Regions from separate parts of the Mesorhizobium sp. P3_B5 genome, predicted to be linked through region 2. Evidence: riboswitches for the same ligand, from Rfam matches in the RefSeq annotation. Region 2 holds a riboswitch; the other holds the start of a gene.
What was found. Region 2 has a riboswitch for S-adenosylmethionine ahead of AC1DVW_RS08575 (O-succinylhomoserine sulfhydrylase). Riboswitches for the same ligand answer to the same signal wherever they lie in the genome.
Positions count from the first base shown of each region.

Region 1 (7,342 bases), on a different contig from region 2:
GGCGATGAATATGGTCTGCGCGACCAAAGCTCTTTCGAACGCGTTTCGGGCCAGGAAGGCTTCGCGGTTGACGCATCTGGTGCTGCGGCCACCCTTCACCGACACGAAGGAACTGATCAGCACTTCGAGCGATGGGTTTTCCTCGAAACGCTCCAGCGTTCGCTGCAGCCGGTCCGGCAAGTAGACATCATCGGAATCGAGGAAGGTGACGATGGGCGCTTGCGCGCGCTCGATGCCGGCATTTCGGGCGGCATTGGCGCCCCGCCATTTGGCGCCGATATAGATCAGGCGCGGATCGTGAATCCGGGCCAGTGCCGCTCCCGTTCCATCGGTCGAGCCGTCGTCGACGACGATGTGCTCGAACCGGGTCTCGTTCTGCGCCAGCACGCTTTCCACGGCGCGTACAACCTGATCGCGCCGATTGTGGGTCGGCGTGATCACCGTGATGAGAGGCGCTCGATCGGTCTTTCTGGGCATGTCGCTTCCGCTATGCCCCGGGTCCTGCGAGGATCGAATTGCTCGGATGGTCGCCTTCTAATGCCCGCCCCGGAATCGCATTCGCTTCGAACGCTACAAAGAAGAAGCGATGGTGTCATCACAAAGTGTTGATGCGGGGCCTGTCCGGGACGGCGAATTCCACGAGCCAGCGTCTCAATTGCAACACCGCGTTCAGACCGGGGAAGCTTCAGACCCCCACGATCGAGGTCGATCGCGCCTGCTATTTCTACTTCTTCAGCAAACTACGGATGCGATTTCTGCGGTGCCGGAAGCTTGAAGGGTCGGCGTATTCGGACAGAAAACGCTCTCTCCATTCGTCATTGATTGTGTCGCGCTGGATTTCGAGGCCTGACTCGAGGTTCGTTTCCCAGAGAGGCTCCACATCCACCAAGCGTGCAATTTGCTCGAGGCTTGCCCGCGGATCTTGCTGAATTTGCTCGTAGGTCAGCGAAAGGAAGGGCAATCCGTTTTTCGCAAGCCAGACATCCCATGACAGATTTTCCATCGAGATATTGTCAAGCGATTCGGCAATCGCGGCGCCATCGTAGCGTGGTGTCCTCTGAGCGACTTCGGTGGAGCGGAATCGACCGGTTTGACGGGCGCGTGTCCAGGAGATTGCTTGGCCAATGAGATCTCGGCGCGTCAAGCGGACGTATCGCAAGTTTGGGAGGCTGGCCGGCAGGTCCAGTCTCTTGGCGACTTGGGAGAATTGGCTTGCGAACAGTTTGACTGCGTAAATTCCCGAAGAAGACCGCCCGTCCGTCAATACACGCAAAAGCTGGGCGCGGGGGTCCCGAGGATAGCCCGGCAATTCCAGCACTCTGCGGCCACCAAACCATTCCAGAGGATGGCCAAGCCCGGCCGATGCCATCAATCCAGCAAGATGATTGCTGCCGCTGCGCGGTGAAGTACAGACCAGAATTCCCGCCTTTATGCCGGACAGGATGTCCTGCGGGATTTCAACGGGCGTTGGATGTCGAAAGAAGTCCATTGCGATCATGCTATCGCTTCAACAAAAACACCGCTTGCTGGCCGAAGAAATTCCAGAACCACCATGGCATCGACAGGCCGATCTTCTGGCCGTTGCCGTCGAGCGCCGTCGCTTTTTCGACCGTCGCGCCGAGTTCGTCGCACAGATTGACGAAGTCGCGGATGGTGCAGAAATGGATGTTGGGCGTGTCGTACCAGGAGTAGGGCAGGTCCTTGGTCACCGGCATGCGGCCATTGAGGAACAGCGACAGCCGCACCCGCCAATGGCCGAAATTGGGGAAGGAGACGATGGCGCGGTTGCCGATCCTGAGCAGCTCGTCGAGAACCAGCTTCGGGTTGCGGGTCGCCTGCAAGGTCTGCGACAGGACGACGAAATCAAAGCCCTTGTCGGGATAGAATTCGAGGTCCTTATCGGCGTCGCCCTGGATGACCGAGAGGCCGCGCGCCACGCATTCGTTGACGCCACGCTGCGACAGCTCCAGCCCGCGACCGTCGACCTGCTTGCTGTCCTGCAGCAATTCCAGCAGCAGCCCGTCGCCGGAGCCGACATCGAGCACCCGCGAGAGCGGCGGGATGAGATCGGCGACGACTTCGAGGTCGACGCGCTGGGCGCGGTTGACGCTCATGGCTTCGCCTTTTGCCTGGCGCATGATCCTGATCCGGAAAGTCTGCAACTTTCCGGGGTCATGCGCTGAGCCCCCTGGCGCGGGCGGCAGAACCGATGAAGCCGTTGATGGCAGCGAACAGTTCCGGTTCGTCGAGCAGGAAAGCGTCGTGGCCGCGGTCGGTGTCGATCTCGACGAAGGATACGGACGCGCCGGCGGCGTTCAGGGCGTGCACGATCGATCGGCTCTCCTCGGTCGGGAACAGCCAGTCGCTGGTGAAGGACACCAGGCAGAAGCGGGTTTTGGTGCCGGCAAAGGCATCGGCCAGCCGTCCGCCATGGTCGGCGGCGAGATCGAAATAGTCCATCGAACGGGTCATGTAGAGATAGGAATTGGCGTCGAAGCGGTCGACGAAGGTCATGCCCTGGTGGCGCAGATAGCTCTCGATCTGGAAGTCGGCATCGAAACCGAAGGTCAGTGCTTCACGGTCCTGCAGATTGCGGCCGAACTTCCGGTGAAGTGCTGCCTCCGACAGATAGGTGATGTGGGCGGCCATGCGCGCCACCGCCAGCCCCTTTTCCGGGCGCGCGCCAAAGTCGAAATATTTGCCGCCATGCCAGTCCGGATCGGCCATCACCGCTTGCCGGCCGACCTCGTGGAAGGCGATGTTCTGCGAGGAATGGCGGGCGCCGGTGGCGATCGGAAGCGCCGAGAAAACGCGTTCCGGATAGCTCGATGCCCATTCCAGCACCTGCATGCCGCCCATCGAGCCGCCGAGCACCGAAAACAGCTTTTCGATGCCGAAATGGTCGACCAGCATCAATTGCGCGCGCACCATGTCGCGAATGGTGATGATCGGCAGGTCGAGCCCATAGGGCTTGCCGGTGGCGGGATTGGTCGAGGCGGGGCCGGTGGAACCGAGGCAGCCGCCGATGACGTTGGAGCAGATGACGAAGAAGCGGTTGGTGTCGATGATCTTGCCCGGGCCGATCAGCACTTCCCACCAGCCGGGCTTGCCGGTCACCGGATTGGTGTTGGCGACATGCTGGTCGCCTGTCAGCGCGTGGCAGACAAGGATGGCGTTGGAGCGCGCGTCGTTGAGCGTGCCGTAGGTCTGGTAGGCGATCTGGAACGGCGACAGCAGCGTGCCAGCGTCGAGCTTGAGCGGCTTGTCGGCGCCGAAACGCAACACCGGGCTCGACGGTGCGTCGGCCTCGTTGTTGGTTTTTCCAGCGCGCAGAGCGGCCATCACATCTCTCTTACATCGGTCGTCCGGCCGGTCGCGGACAACAAAAAACCGGCATTGCCGTCGCAAAGCCGGTTACAGGATGCAAACGGCCCTTTAGCAAGTTGTTTAACGTGGCTGCAAGCCGACCGGCCAAATCACCACGGAACTGTTGCGCCCTTCTAGAACTCGCGCGGCCCGCCGTCAACGGCCAGCCGTCCGCGCCACTGCCACCTCTCGACATTCCGGGCCACGGCTTGTATTTCCGCTGCGGCTTGCCGGCGGAAGTGTTCTCGCCAGCCGAAATATTCTCGACGGATATTGCGAAGATGAACCAGAGACCGGATCAGGCACGTCCAACCCCGCGCGCGGGCATCATGGACATCGAAGCCTATGTACCGGGCAAAAGCACGGCGCCCGCCGGTGTCGCCAAGGTCCACAAGCTGTCGTCGAACGAGAACCCGCTCGGGCCGTCGCCAAAGGCGATAGAGGCGGCGCGGGAGATTGCCGGAAAGCTCGATATCTATCCCGACGGCACCGCCAGGCGCCTGCGCGAGGCGATCGCCGAAGTGCATGGCCTCAACCCGGCCAACATCATCTGTTCCAACGGTTCCGACGAGATCCTCGGCCTGCTGGCGCAGACCTATCTGGCGCCCGGCGATGAAGCCGTGATCACCGAACACGCCTTCATGGTCTACAAGATCTACATCCAGTCAGCCGGCGCCGTCCCGGTTGTGGTCAAGGAAACCGATGACCGCGCTGACATCGACGCGATTCTTGCCGCGGTGACGGCGCGCACAAAGATCGTTTTCCTCGCCAATCCCAACAACCCGACCGGCACCTATGTGCCGTTCCAGGAAGTGCGCCGCCTGCATGCCGGCCTGCCCAAGCATGTGCTGCTGGTGCTGGACGCGGCTTATGCGGAGTATGTCCGCCGCAACGATTATGAAGCCGGCATCGAATTGGTGGGCAGCGCCGAGAACGTGGTGATGACCCGAACCTTCTCCAAGATCGGCCTTGGCGGTGCCAGGATCGGCTGGATGTACGCGCCGATGCACATTGTCGACGCGATCAACCGCATACGCGGTCCCTTCAACGTCAACGCCACGGCGATCGAGGCCGGCATTGCCGCGATCCGCGACCGCGACCACGTCCAACGCAGCGTGGTGCACAACGAGACCTGGTTGGCCTGGCTGACCGGGGAATTGACCCGGCTTGGGCTGCGGGTGACGCCGAGCGTCGGCAATTTCGTCCTCATCCATTTTCCCGAGGACAAGGCCCATTCGGCGGCGGCCGCGGACGACTATCTGACCGCGAGCGGCTATATTCTGCGGCGCGTTTCCGGCTATGGCTTTCCCAACGCGCTGCGCATGTCCGTCGGCACCGAAGAGGCCAATCGCGGCGTCATTGCCGCCCTTTCGACGTTTCTGAAAAGTTAGAAAAAATGACCTCACCGATGTTCGAAAAGATCGCGCTGGTCGGCATCGGGCTGATCGGCTCGTCGCTGGCCCGTGTCATTCGCCGCGAAGGCCTGGCCCGTCACGTTTCCATCTCGACCCGCAGCGCCGCGACGCTGGCGCGGGCGCAGGAGCTTGGTCTTGGCGATTCCTACAGCACGGAGACGGCCGAAACGGTCCGCGATGCCGACCTGGTCATCGTCTCCGTGCCTGTCGGCTCTTCCGGCGCGGTGGCGGAAGAAATTGCGCCGGCGCTGAAGCCCGGCGCCATCCTCACCGATGTCGGTTCGACCAAGGCATCCGTCATCGCGCAGATGCAGCCGCATGTGCCTGCCGGCGTGCATTTCATTCCCGGCCATCCGCTGGCCGGTACCGAAAAGTCGGGACCGGATGCCGGCTTCGCCGATCTGTTCGAGAACCGCTGGTGCATTTTCACGCCGCTGCCCGACACCGATCCGGTGGCTCTGGAAAAGCTATCGGAATTCTGGCGGCGCTGCGGCTCCAACATCGACACGATGGACCCGCAGCATCACGACATGACGCTGGCCATCGTCTCGCACCTGCCGCACATCATCGCCTATAATATCGTTGGCACCGCGGATGATCTGCAGTCGGTGACCAAGTCCGAAGTCATCAAATATTCAGCCTCGGGCTTTCGCGATTTCACCCGTCTCGCCGCCTCCGACCCGACCATGTGGCGCGACGTCTGCCTGCACAACAAGGACGCCATCCTTGAAATGCTGGCGCGGTTCTCGGAGGATCTCGCTTCGCTGCAGCGGGCGATCCGCTGGGGCGACGGCGACAAACTGTTCGACCTGTTTACCCGCACCCGCGCCGTGCGCCGCTCGATCATCGAGGCCGGCCAGGACATCGATGTGCCGGACTTTGGTCGCCAGGCGGTCGAGCACCCCAAAGGGAGCTGATATTCAGGTGAGGCCGGCCTGCAAATGGCTGATACCTGCGCTTCCGGTGCTCACGTACCCAAAAGTACGCTCCGCTCCGCTTCTCGGCATCAACCATTTTCGACTCGGCCTGACCTGAATCTCAGCTCCCTTTGCCTTGTCCGGATGTCGGTCACGTCGCCGCCATCATCGCCAGCGTCTCGGCCCTGTCGGGCGCGCCGAGCCTGCCGCCGAAGCGCAGGCATTTGAGCGCGGCGGCGGCGCTGGCAAAGCGTAGGGCCTGTTCGATCGGCATGGCTTCCGCCAGCCCGACGGCAAAGGCGCCGTGAAACACGTCACCCGCGGCCAGCGTATCCACCGCTTTGATGCTCGGCGCCGCGATATGGCACACAGTGCCGGCCGCGCGGTCGAACCACCAGGTTCCCGTAGCGCCGCCGGTCACCGCGACAAAGGCATCGCTGCGCCGCGCCAGCTCGGCGCAGGCGGTTTCCGGGTCCAGCGCCTTGCCGCACAGAGTGCGCGCCGCCGGCTCCGAGGCAACGATGTGCGATGCCAGCGGCAACAGGAGTTCCAGCACGTCGAGCGGCGCTGTGTCGGCGTCCAGTATGGCCGGACGGTCGATGGCGCGCGCTGCCGCCAGCGCAAGGGCTGCCGCCCCCGGCCAGCGCACATCGACCAGCACGGCGTCGAATGCGGCGAGGTCGGCGACGGGCAGCGCCTCAGGATCGGCCTGCGCTTTTCGGTCGTAGAAAGGCACGATGATGCGTTCGCCCTGCGCGTCGACCAGGATGGCCGACAACGCCGACCGCGCGCCGGCAACGCGCCGGACAAAACGGCAATCGACGCTCTCGGCTTCGATCCCGGCGATCAGCTGATCACCGACGCTATCGTCGCCGGCGCTGGCCCACAGCGATACCTCGGCACCGAGGCGGCGTGCGGCGCAGGCCGCGCTCGACGCCATGCCTGCGGCGATCTGGACACCGTCGGAGGCGATGAACTTGCCCTGATGCACGGGCAGCGTATCGACGCGAAGGATGGTGTCGAGCGTCAGCGCGCCAACGCTCAGGAGCTTCACAGGTCTTTTCATAGGACTTTGCTATTCGACCGGCTTGATCTTGCCCAGCGGGATAAAGCCGAACGAAGCCTTGCCCTTGACCACCTTGAGCGGCATCGACGGTTCGTTGCCGAGCAAAGCGAGTGCGGCAAAACCCTGTTCGATCTGGCTCTTCTGCTCGGGAATGGCGGTGGCGAGGATTGCCGCCACGGCTTTCGGGTCCTTCAGCCTGATCGTCAGGTCGGCGTTGACAAGGCCTTCGGCATCGACCGACACCGGTCCGGAAACCGTGATGCGCGCCGTGCCCGACGACAGATCGAGCTTGCGGATGTCGACCGCCTGGCCGCGCAGGCTTTTTGCCTCGGTCTTCATCAGCGCCACGCCGTTCTTCAGCGTCGCGTCGCCGCTGCCGTCGAGCGCCGGCAGCACACGCCCGCCGATCGCGCCGGCATCGATCTCAAGGTCGGTGAAGCTTCCGACATAACCAATGTCCTGGCCATCGGACTGCAGCTCTCCCGCCGCGGTCCCCGCGCTGAACAACGAAACCGGGTCGGTATCGTCGGCCGGGTCGGTCTGGCCGGACAGGCCCTCGGCCTGCAGCGATACGCGCT
Region 1 is NZ_JBFUGR010000007.1:199,545-206,886, forward strand. Features, by position in the region: gene AC1DVW_RS19710 (glycosyltransferase family 2 protein) at 1-477, opposite strand, end outside; gene AC1DVW_RS19715 (Stf0 family sulfotransferase) at 725-1,498, opposite strand; gene metW (methionine biosynthesis protein MetW) at 1,500-2,114, opposite strand; gene metX (homoserine O-acetyltransferase MetX) at 2,173-3,342, opposite strand; SAM riboswitch at 3,416-3,493, opposite strand; gene hisC (histidinol-phosphate transaminase) at 3,648-4,757, shown strand; gene AC1DVW_RS19735 (prephenate/arogenate dehydrogenase family protein) at 4,763-5,698, shown strand; gene AC1DVW_RS19740 (PfkB family carbohydrate kinase) at 5,850-6,764, opposite strand; gene AC1DVW_RS19745 (DUF2125 domain-containing protein) at 6,774-7,342, opposite strand, start outside.
Region 1: it holds a riboswitch for S-adenosylmethionine, as region 2 does, so the genes downstream of both, metX (homoserine O-acetyltransferase MetX) here and AC1DVW_RS08575 (O-succinylhomoserine sulfhydrylase) in region 2, are expected to answer to the same signal.

Region 2 (7,342 bases):
TCTGCGCGACTACGGCCTGATCCTGGCGCTGATCGCCATCATGGTGTTCTTCCAGTTCACCACCTCCGGCACACTCTTCAAACCGGTGAACCTGAGCAATCTGGTGCAGCAGAACTCGTTCATCATCGTGATGGCGCTGGGCATGCTCTTGGTCATCGTCTCCGGCCATATCGACCTCAGCGTCGGCTCCGTTGCCGGTTTCATCGGTGCGCTGGCGGCGATGATGATGGTGATCTGGCCGCTCGGACCCTTCAGCAACCCGCTGGTGGTGTCGATCATCTGCCTCATCATCGGCGGCGGCATCGGCGCGGCCCAAGGCTATTGGATTGCCTATCACCGAATACCGAGTTTCATCGTCACGCTGGCGGGAATGCTGATCTTTCGCGGCATCTGCCAGGCGCTGCTGGGTGGCGGGTCTTCGGTGGGGCCGCTTCCAGACGGCTTCAAGGCGCTCAGCTCCGGCTTCATTCCGGATGTGATCGGCCCCTTGACGCTGATCCCGCCGACGGTGAACGCCGCCGGCAAGACCATTCTGGGCAGCGGCATGACCTTGCACATGACAACGATCCTGATCGGCATCGTCGCCGTGCTCGCCTATGCCTATTTCGGGCTCAAGGCACGGCGCACTCGCGAAGCGCATGGCTATGAAGCCGAACCTTTCACGCTGTTCGTCATCAAGACCCTCGTGACCAGCGCGCTGGCGCTGTTCCTGGTCTACCAGTTCGCCAGCTACAGGGGTCTGCCGATCGTACTCATGGTGATGGGCGCGCTGATTGCGCTGTTCGTCTTCGTCACCAAACGCATGACGATCGGCCGCCGCATCTACGCCATGGGCGGCAATGCCAAAGCGGCGCAACTGTCGGGCATCAAGACCGAGCGGCTGACACTGATGGTGTTCGTCAATATGGGCGTGCTGTCGGCGCTTGGCGGTCTGATCATTGCAGCGCGGCTCGGACAGGCCGTGCCGGCGGCGGGCCTCGGCAGCGAGCTCGACGTCATCGCCGCGGTGTTCATCGGCGGCGCCTCGGCGATGGGCGGCGTCGGCCAGGTGATCGGCGCGGTGGTCGGCGGCTTCATCATGGGCGTGATGAACAACGGCATGTCGATCATGGGCGTCAATGTCGACTGGCAGCAGGTGGTCAAAGGCCTGGTGTTGCTCGGCGCCGTGGTCTTCGACGTCTACAACAAGAACAAGGGTTGAGGCGAGGGAACCAGGAAGGCATACGGGTCACATCGCGGCTGCCGGCAACCCGCCGGCGCATAGAAGTTCCCCCAGGGGACCAGGCCCGCGAAGCGCTATCCCGACGAAGAATTTCACCCGTGGCGCGGAATGGTACCGAGCCGCGACGGTCAGGGTTTGCCACGCCGGCAGCCGGGCCTAGTCACCAGAGAGAGGGTATATCATGCTGATCTCCCAGATCCTCGACGACGCCGAGACGATCCGCGTCGTCGCCCGCAACGGCGGCAAGACCCGGATCATCAATGGCGCCCGCAGCGTCTATTCGCTGGCGATGGAGGCCGCGCGCACCGGCACCGGACTGGTTGCGCTCATCGAGCGCAAGGGCTTCGGCGAGACCGTCGATCTCGACGCCGCCTACAAGAAGGGGCGGCTGCTGTCGCCGATCAACCATCCAGACCCCGCGCATCTGCACCTCACCGGCACCGGGCTGACGCATCTGGGCTCTGCGGCAACGCGCGATTCCATGCACAAGAAGCTCAGCACCGACGGCGAGGAGCAGCTCACCGATTCGATGAAGATGTTCCGCATGGGGCTGGAAGGCGGCAAGCCGGCGAAAGGCCAGACCGGCGTGCAGCCGGAATGGTTCTACAAGGGCAACGGCACCATGGCGGTGGCGCCGGGTGCGCCACTCATGTCGCCGGCTTTCGCGCAGGACGCCGGCGAGGAGCCGGAAGTCGCCGGCATCTATGTCATTGGCGATGACGGCGCGCCGTTCCGCGTCGGCTTCACGCTGTCGAACGAGTTTTCCGACCACGTCACCGAGCGCGTCAACTATCTGTTCCTGGCGCATTCGAAGCTGCGCAACGCCTCATTCGGACCGGAGATCCTGATCGGCGACCTGCCGTCCGACATCCGAGGCGCCTCGCGCATCGTTCGCGACGGCAAGGTGCTTTGGGAAAAGCCGTTCCTGTCGGGCGAGGCGAACATGTCGCACACCATCGCCAATCTCGAACATCACCATTTCAAATATTCGGCCTTCCGCCAGCCGGGCGACGTGCATGTGCACATGTTCGGCACGGCGACGCTTTCGTTTGCCGACGGTATCAGGACCGAGGCCGGCGACACGTTCGAAATCGAAGCCAAGGATTTCGGCCTGCCGCTGCGCAACCCGCTCGAAATCGAGCAGCCGGTGAAGGTGGCGGTGAAGGCGTTGTGACAGCGTAATCTCCCCCCTCGTGGGGGAGATGGCCGGCAGGCCAGAGGGGGGCGCTGTCCCTCCAACGTCTCAATCGAATAACTTCGCCTTCAACTGTTCTCGGCTGGCCAAATGGTGCAAGGTCGGCGATCCTTCGCGCCCCCCTCTGCCCTGCCGGGCATCTCCCCCACGAGGGGGGAGATTGGCAGCTGCAACCTCAATAAATATCGAAGTCGAAATACTTTGCCTGGATCTTCTTGTAGGTGCCGTCGGCGACGATGGCGTCGATGGCGGCGTTGAGCTTGTCGCGAAGCTCTGTGTCTTCCAGGCGAACCGCGATGCCGGCCTGCGTCTCGGTGCCCTTGATGTCGCCGATCATCTTGCAGCAGCCGTTGCTCGCCTTCTTCATCCAGTCGACCAGCACGAACTTGTCCGAGATGACGGCATCGAGGCGGCCGTTGGTCAGATCGGTGATCGCTTCTTCCTGGGTCGGATAGAGCTTGGCCTCGGCGCCGGCCTTGCCATAGACGTCCTGGGCATAATCGGCCTGGGTGGTCGACGCTTGGGCGCCCACCGTCTTGCCGGCAAGTGCCGCCGCTTCAGTCGAGGTGAGCTCGCTGTCCTTCAGGGCCACCATGGCAAGCGGCGTGGTGTAATATTTGTTGGTGAAGGCGACCTGTTTCTTGCGTTCCTCGGTGATGCTCATCGAGGCGATGATGGCGTCGAACTTCTTGGCCTGGAGGGCAGGAATGATGCCGTCCCAGTCCTGCGTGACGATCTCGCACTCGACCTTCATCTGCGCGCAAAGCGCATCGGCGATGTCGATGTCGAAGCCGACGACCTTGCCGTCCGGCGTGATGGTGTTGAACGGCGGATAGGCACCCTCGGTGCCGATCTTCAGTTTCTCCGCGGCCTGTGCCGAAAAGGAGCCGGCAGCAATGACCAACATGGCGGCGCTTGCCGCCGATAGGATCCATCTCGAAATCCGCATTCTTGTTCCCCTTGCAGTTAAGTCATCATGACGGTCGGCACAGCCAAGCATGGCGCTCCGGGTCAGGCAAGGTCTCACGGTGACAAGGAAGATCAGCGCGCGGCGCGGAAATGCTTGGACAGCTTCAGGCCTTGCGCCTGGTAGTTGGAGCCGAGATCGGTGCCGTAGAGCGCCTGCGGCCGCTTCAGCATGTGCTCGTAGACCAGCCGCCCGACGATCTGGCCATGGTCGAGGATAAACGGCACTTCGTGGCTGCGCACTTCGAGCACCGCCCGGCTGCCGGTGCCGCCTGATGCCGAATGGCCAAAACCCGGATCGAAGAAGCCGGCATAGTGAACGCGGAATTCGCCGACCAGCGGATCGAAGGGCGTCATCTCGGCGGCGTAGAGCGGCGGCACATGCACCGCCTCGCGCGACACCAGTATGTAAAACTCGTCGGGATCGAGCACCAGTTCGCCAGCGCCGCGCTTATAGAGCGGCTCCCAGAAGTCGACGACATCCTGGGCGGCACGCTTGTCGACATCGACAAGGCCTGTGTGATGCTTGCCGCGATAGCCGACCAGCCCATCCTTGTCGCCGTCGAGATCGATCGACAGCGCGATGCCGCCGCCGGAAATGTTGGGCGGCTCGGTGGCCACCAGCATCTCGGCGCGGTGGAGTTCGCTCAGTTCTGCCTCCGACAAGAGCGCATTGCCGGTGCGGAAGCGGATCTGCGACAGCCGCGAGCCGGTGCGCACGACGATCGGGAAGGTGCGCGGGCTGACCTCCAGGTAGAGCGGACCGTCATAGCCGGCGGCGATCTTGTCGAACTCGTGGCCGCGATCGGTCATCACCCGGGTGAAGATGTCGAGCCGTCCGGTCGAACTCTTCGGGTTGGCCGATGCGGAAATGTCGGCAGGCAGCGCCAGGCCTTCGAGCAGCGGCACGATGTAGACGCAGCCGGTTTCAAGCACCGCGCCTTCGGCGAGATCGATTTCGTGCAGTTTCAGCCGATCGAGCTTTTCGGCGACCTTGTGGCCCGGCCCGGGCAAAAAGGAAGCGCGCACCCGCCACGCTTTGGCGCCGAGCCTGAGATCGAGGCTGGCCGGCTGGATCTGGTCGGCATCGAGCGCACGCGGCGACTTCAGCGCGCCCGACTGGAACAACGCGGAAATATCCTGATCGGGAAGAATGCCGGTCTGCCGCAAAGCTGGCTCCGCTTGAAGGCCGCGACTCTTTTTTTGTCGCAGGTTCTTGCCGCAAAACCGTGTAACACTTTTGCGGAACCTGCTTGGTACAAACCTCTTAATCAAGCCGGGAATTGACGCAAGCGCGGTGCAGGTCTAAAGGGTCGTTATCCCGTGGTGATTTGGCCGGTCGGCTTGCAGCCACGTTAAACAAGTCGCTAAAGGACCGTCGGGCCGCAAGGCCGTATGGACCGGTTGCGACTTTCGCGGCCGGTTTTTTTGTGTCTGGAACAAAAGCGATGAGCACCAAGAAGCGTAACTGGAAGCCTCAGACAGCACTCGTGCATGCAGGGACCTTGCGTTCCCAATTCGGCGAAACGTCGGAGGCGATGTACCTCACCCAGGGCTATGTCTATGAGACGGCGCAGGCAGCCGAAGCGCGCTTCAAGGGCGAAGAGCCGGGTTTCATCTATTCGCGCTACGCCAATCCGACCGTCGACATGTTCGAAAAGCGCATGTGCGCGCTTGAAGGCGCGGAAGACGCGCGCGCCACCGCGTCCGGCATGGCGGCGGTGACCGCAGCCCTTCTGTGCAGCGCCAAGGCCGGCGACCACATCGTGGCGGCGCGCGCGCTGTTCGGTTCCTGCCGCTGGGTGATCGAGACGCTGGCGCCGAAATACGGCATCGAGGCAACGCTGGTCGACGGCACCGACATCGCCAATTGGGAAAAGGCGGTGAGGCCGAACACACAACTGTTCTTCCTGGAAAGCCCGACCAACCCGACACTGGAAGTGATCGACATCGCCGCAGTTGCTGCGCTCGCCAATTCGATCGGCGCGCGGCTGATCGTCGACAACGTCTTTGCCACCCCCTTGCAGCAGAAGCCTTTGCAGCTCGGCGCCCACATCGTCGTCTATTCGGCGACCAAGCATATTGACGGCCAGGGACGCTGTCTCGGCGGCGTCATCCTGTCGGACAAGAAGTGGATCGACGAGAACCTGCACGACTATTTCCGCCACACCGGCCCCAGCCTGTCGCCGTTCAACGCCTGGACGCTGCTGAAGGGCCTGGAGACGCTGCCACTGCGCGTGCGCCAGCAGACCGAAAGCGCCGGCAAGATCGCCGATTTCCTGGCCGGGCGGCCGGAAATCGCCCGCGTCATCTATCCGGGCCGCGCCGACCACCCGCAGGCGGCGGTCGTCAAGAAGCAGATGTCGGGTGGCTCGACGCTGATCTGCCTCGACGTCAAGGGCGGCAAGCAGGCGGCCTTCGCCTTGCAGAACGCGCTCGACATCGTGCTGATCTCCAACAATCTCGGCGATGCCAAGAGCCTGATCACCCATCCGGCGACGACGACTCACAAGAATCTGAGCGACGAGGCGCGCGCCGAACTCGGCATCGGGCCGGGAACGCTGAGGCTCTCCGTCGGCCTCGAGGATGCGGACGATCTGCTCGCAGATATCGAGCAGGCGCTGAAGTCGGCAAAATAGGCTTCGCCCGATACGACAAGGCGCGGGCGCTCAGGCGCCCGACGGCGTCTCTTCCAGTTCGGCTGCCTTGGTGCCGATGGTCATCGCGTTGCCGCGCCAGTCGACGGCGCCGCCGAGCCAGCCGCGCACCCAGAGGGCGGGCAGCATCACGTCGCGCGCCATCAGCGCCGGGATCATGCGCGGCGACAGGTACCAGCCCTTGCCCCAGGCCAGGGCGCATTCCGGCAGGTAGGCGAGTGCGAGCACGGCGAGCGCGGTTGCCGGCAGGCTGAAGCCGGCGCCCGCCGCCGCCAACAGCGCCAGCACCAGTGGCACCGCCACGCCAGTGAATATCTCGGGCGCGAAGAACAGCGGGAAGGTGACGCGGCGCAAGCGCGCCCAACGCGCCTGGCGCGACCAGATTTCGTCGAAACTACGTTGGCCAAGCGGCTGCTCGAAGGGCGAGGCGACAAGATTGACGCGCAGCCCGAGCCCATTGACCAGCTTGGTCGCGGCGGCGTCCTCGGCGATCTCGGCGGCCAGTGCGCGGATGCCGCCATTGGCATCGAGCATCGGCTTGTTCCACAGCATGCTCTTGCCCTGGGCAAAGCCGAGGCCAAGCGCGTCGCCGGTATATTGCCAGCGCGCCTGCAGCGTGTTGAGGAACGCGCATTCGACCTCCGCCCAGAACCCGGCCGGCCGCGAGCCGATCGGCGTCGAGCAGACGAGGCCGGTGTCGTCGCGCCATGCCGCCAGCAGATGCTGGACATAGTCCATGGGCATCAGCACGTTGGAATCTGCAAGGATGACCCATTGGTGGCGGGCCGCTTCCCAACCCTTGACGCAATTGTTGAGCTTCGGATTGCCGCTGATGCGGTCATCGCCAAACAGCAGCCGGGCCGGTATCTCGGGAACCCGGGCAATCGTCCTGTTTATCATCTTGACCACCGGATCGTCGGCGTGGGCGACGCAGAAGAGCAGCTCATAGCGCGGCCAGTCGAGCGAGAAGGCGCGTGCCAGGGTCTCCTCGGTAAATGGCTCGACGCCACGCGCCGGGACCACGATCGACACCCCCGGCGCCTTGCCGGCGGGCGGCGCGATGGAGCGCCGCCGTCTCAGCATGAATGAAGCGAGCAGGATGCCGGCGAGATTTGAAAGAAGCAGGGCTATCGAAAGCAGGGCTGCGGCTATGACTGTCAGTTCCATCGAGATCTGGTCACTCCGGGAAAAGCCGGCCGCAAATAGCCATTTTTGAACGGTTCGACAGAGCGCTTGAGTCGCCCGGCACAGTCCGGACACACCATCATTGTCATGTGTCACTTAAATGACATTGTTTGTCGG
Region 2 is NZ_JBFUGR010000002.1:762,687-770,028, reverse strand. Features, by position in the region: gene mmsB (multiple monosaccharide ABC transporter permease) at 1-1,201, shown strand, start outside; gene araD1 (AraD1 family protein) at 1,404-2,396, shown strand; gene AC1DVW_RS08585 (ABC transporter substrate-binding protein) at 2,593-3,366, opposite strand; gene AC1DVW_RS08580 (2'-deoxycytidine 5'-triphosphate deaminase) at 3,459-4,553, opposite strand; SAM riboswitch at 4,697-4,774, shown strand; gene AC1DVW_RS08575 (O-succinylhomoserine sulfhydrylase) at 4,832-6,022, shown strand; gene AC1DVW_RS08570 (ceramide glucosyltransferase) at 6,053-7,207, opposite strand.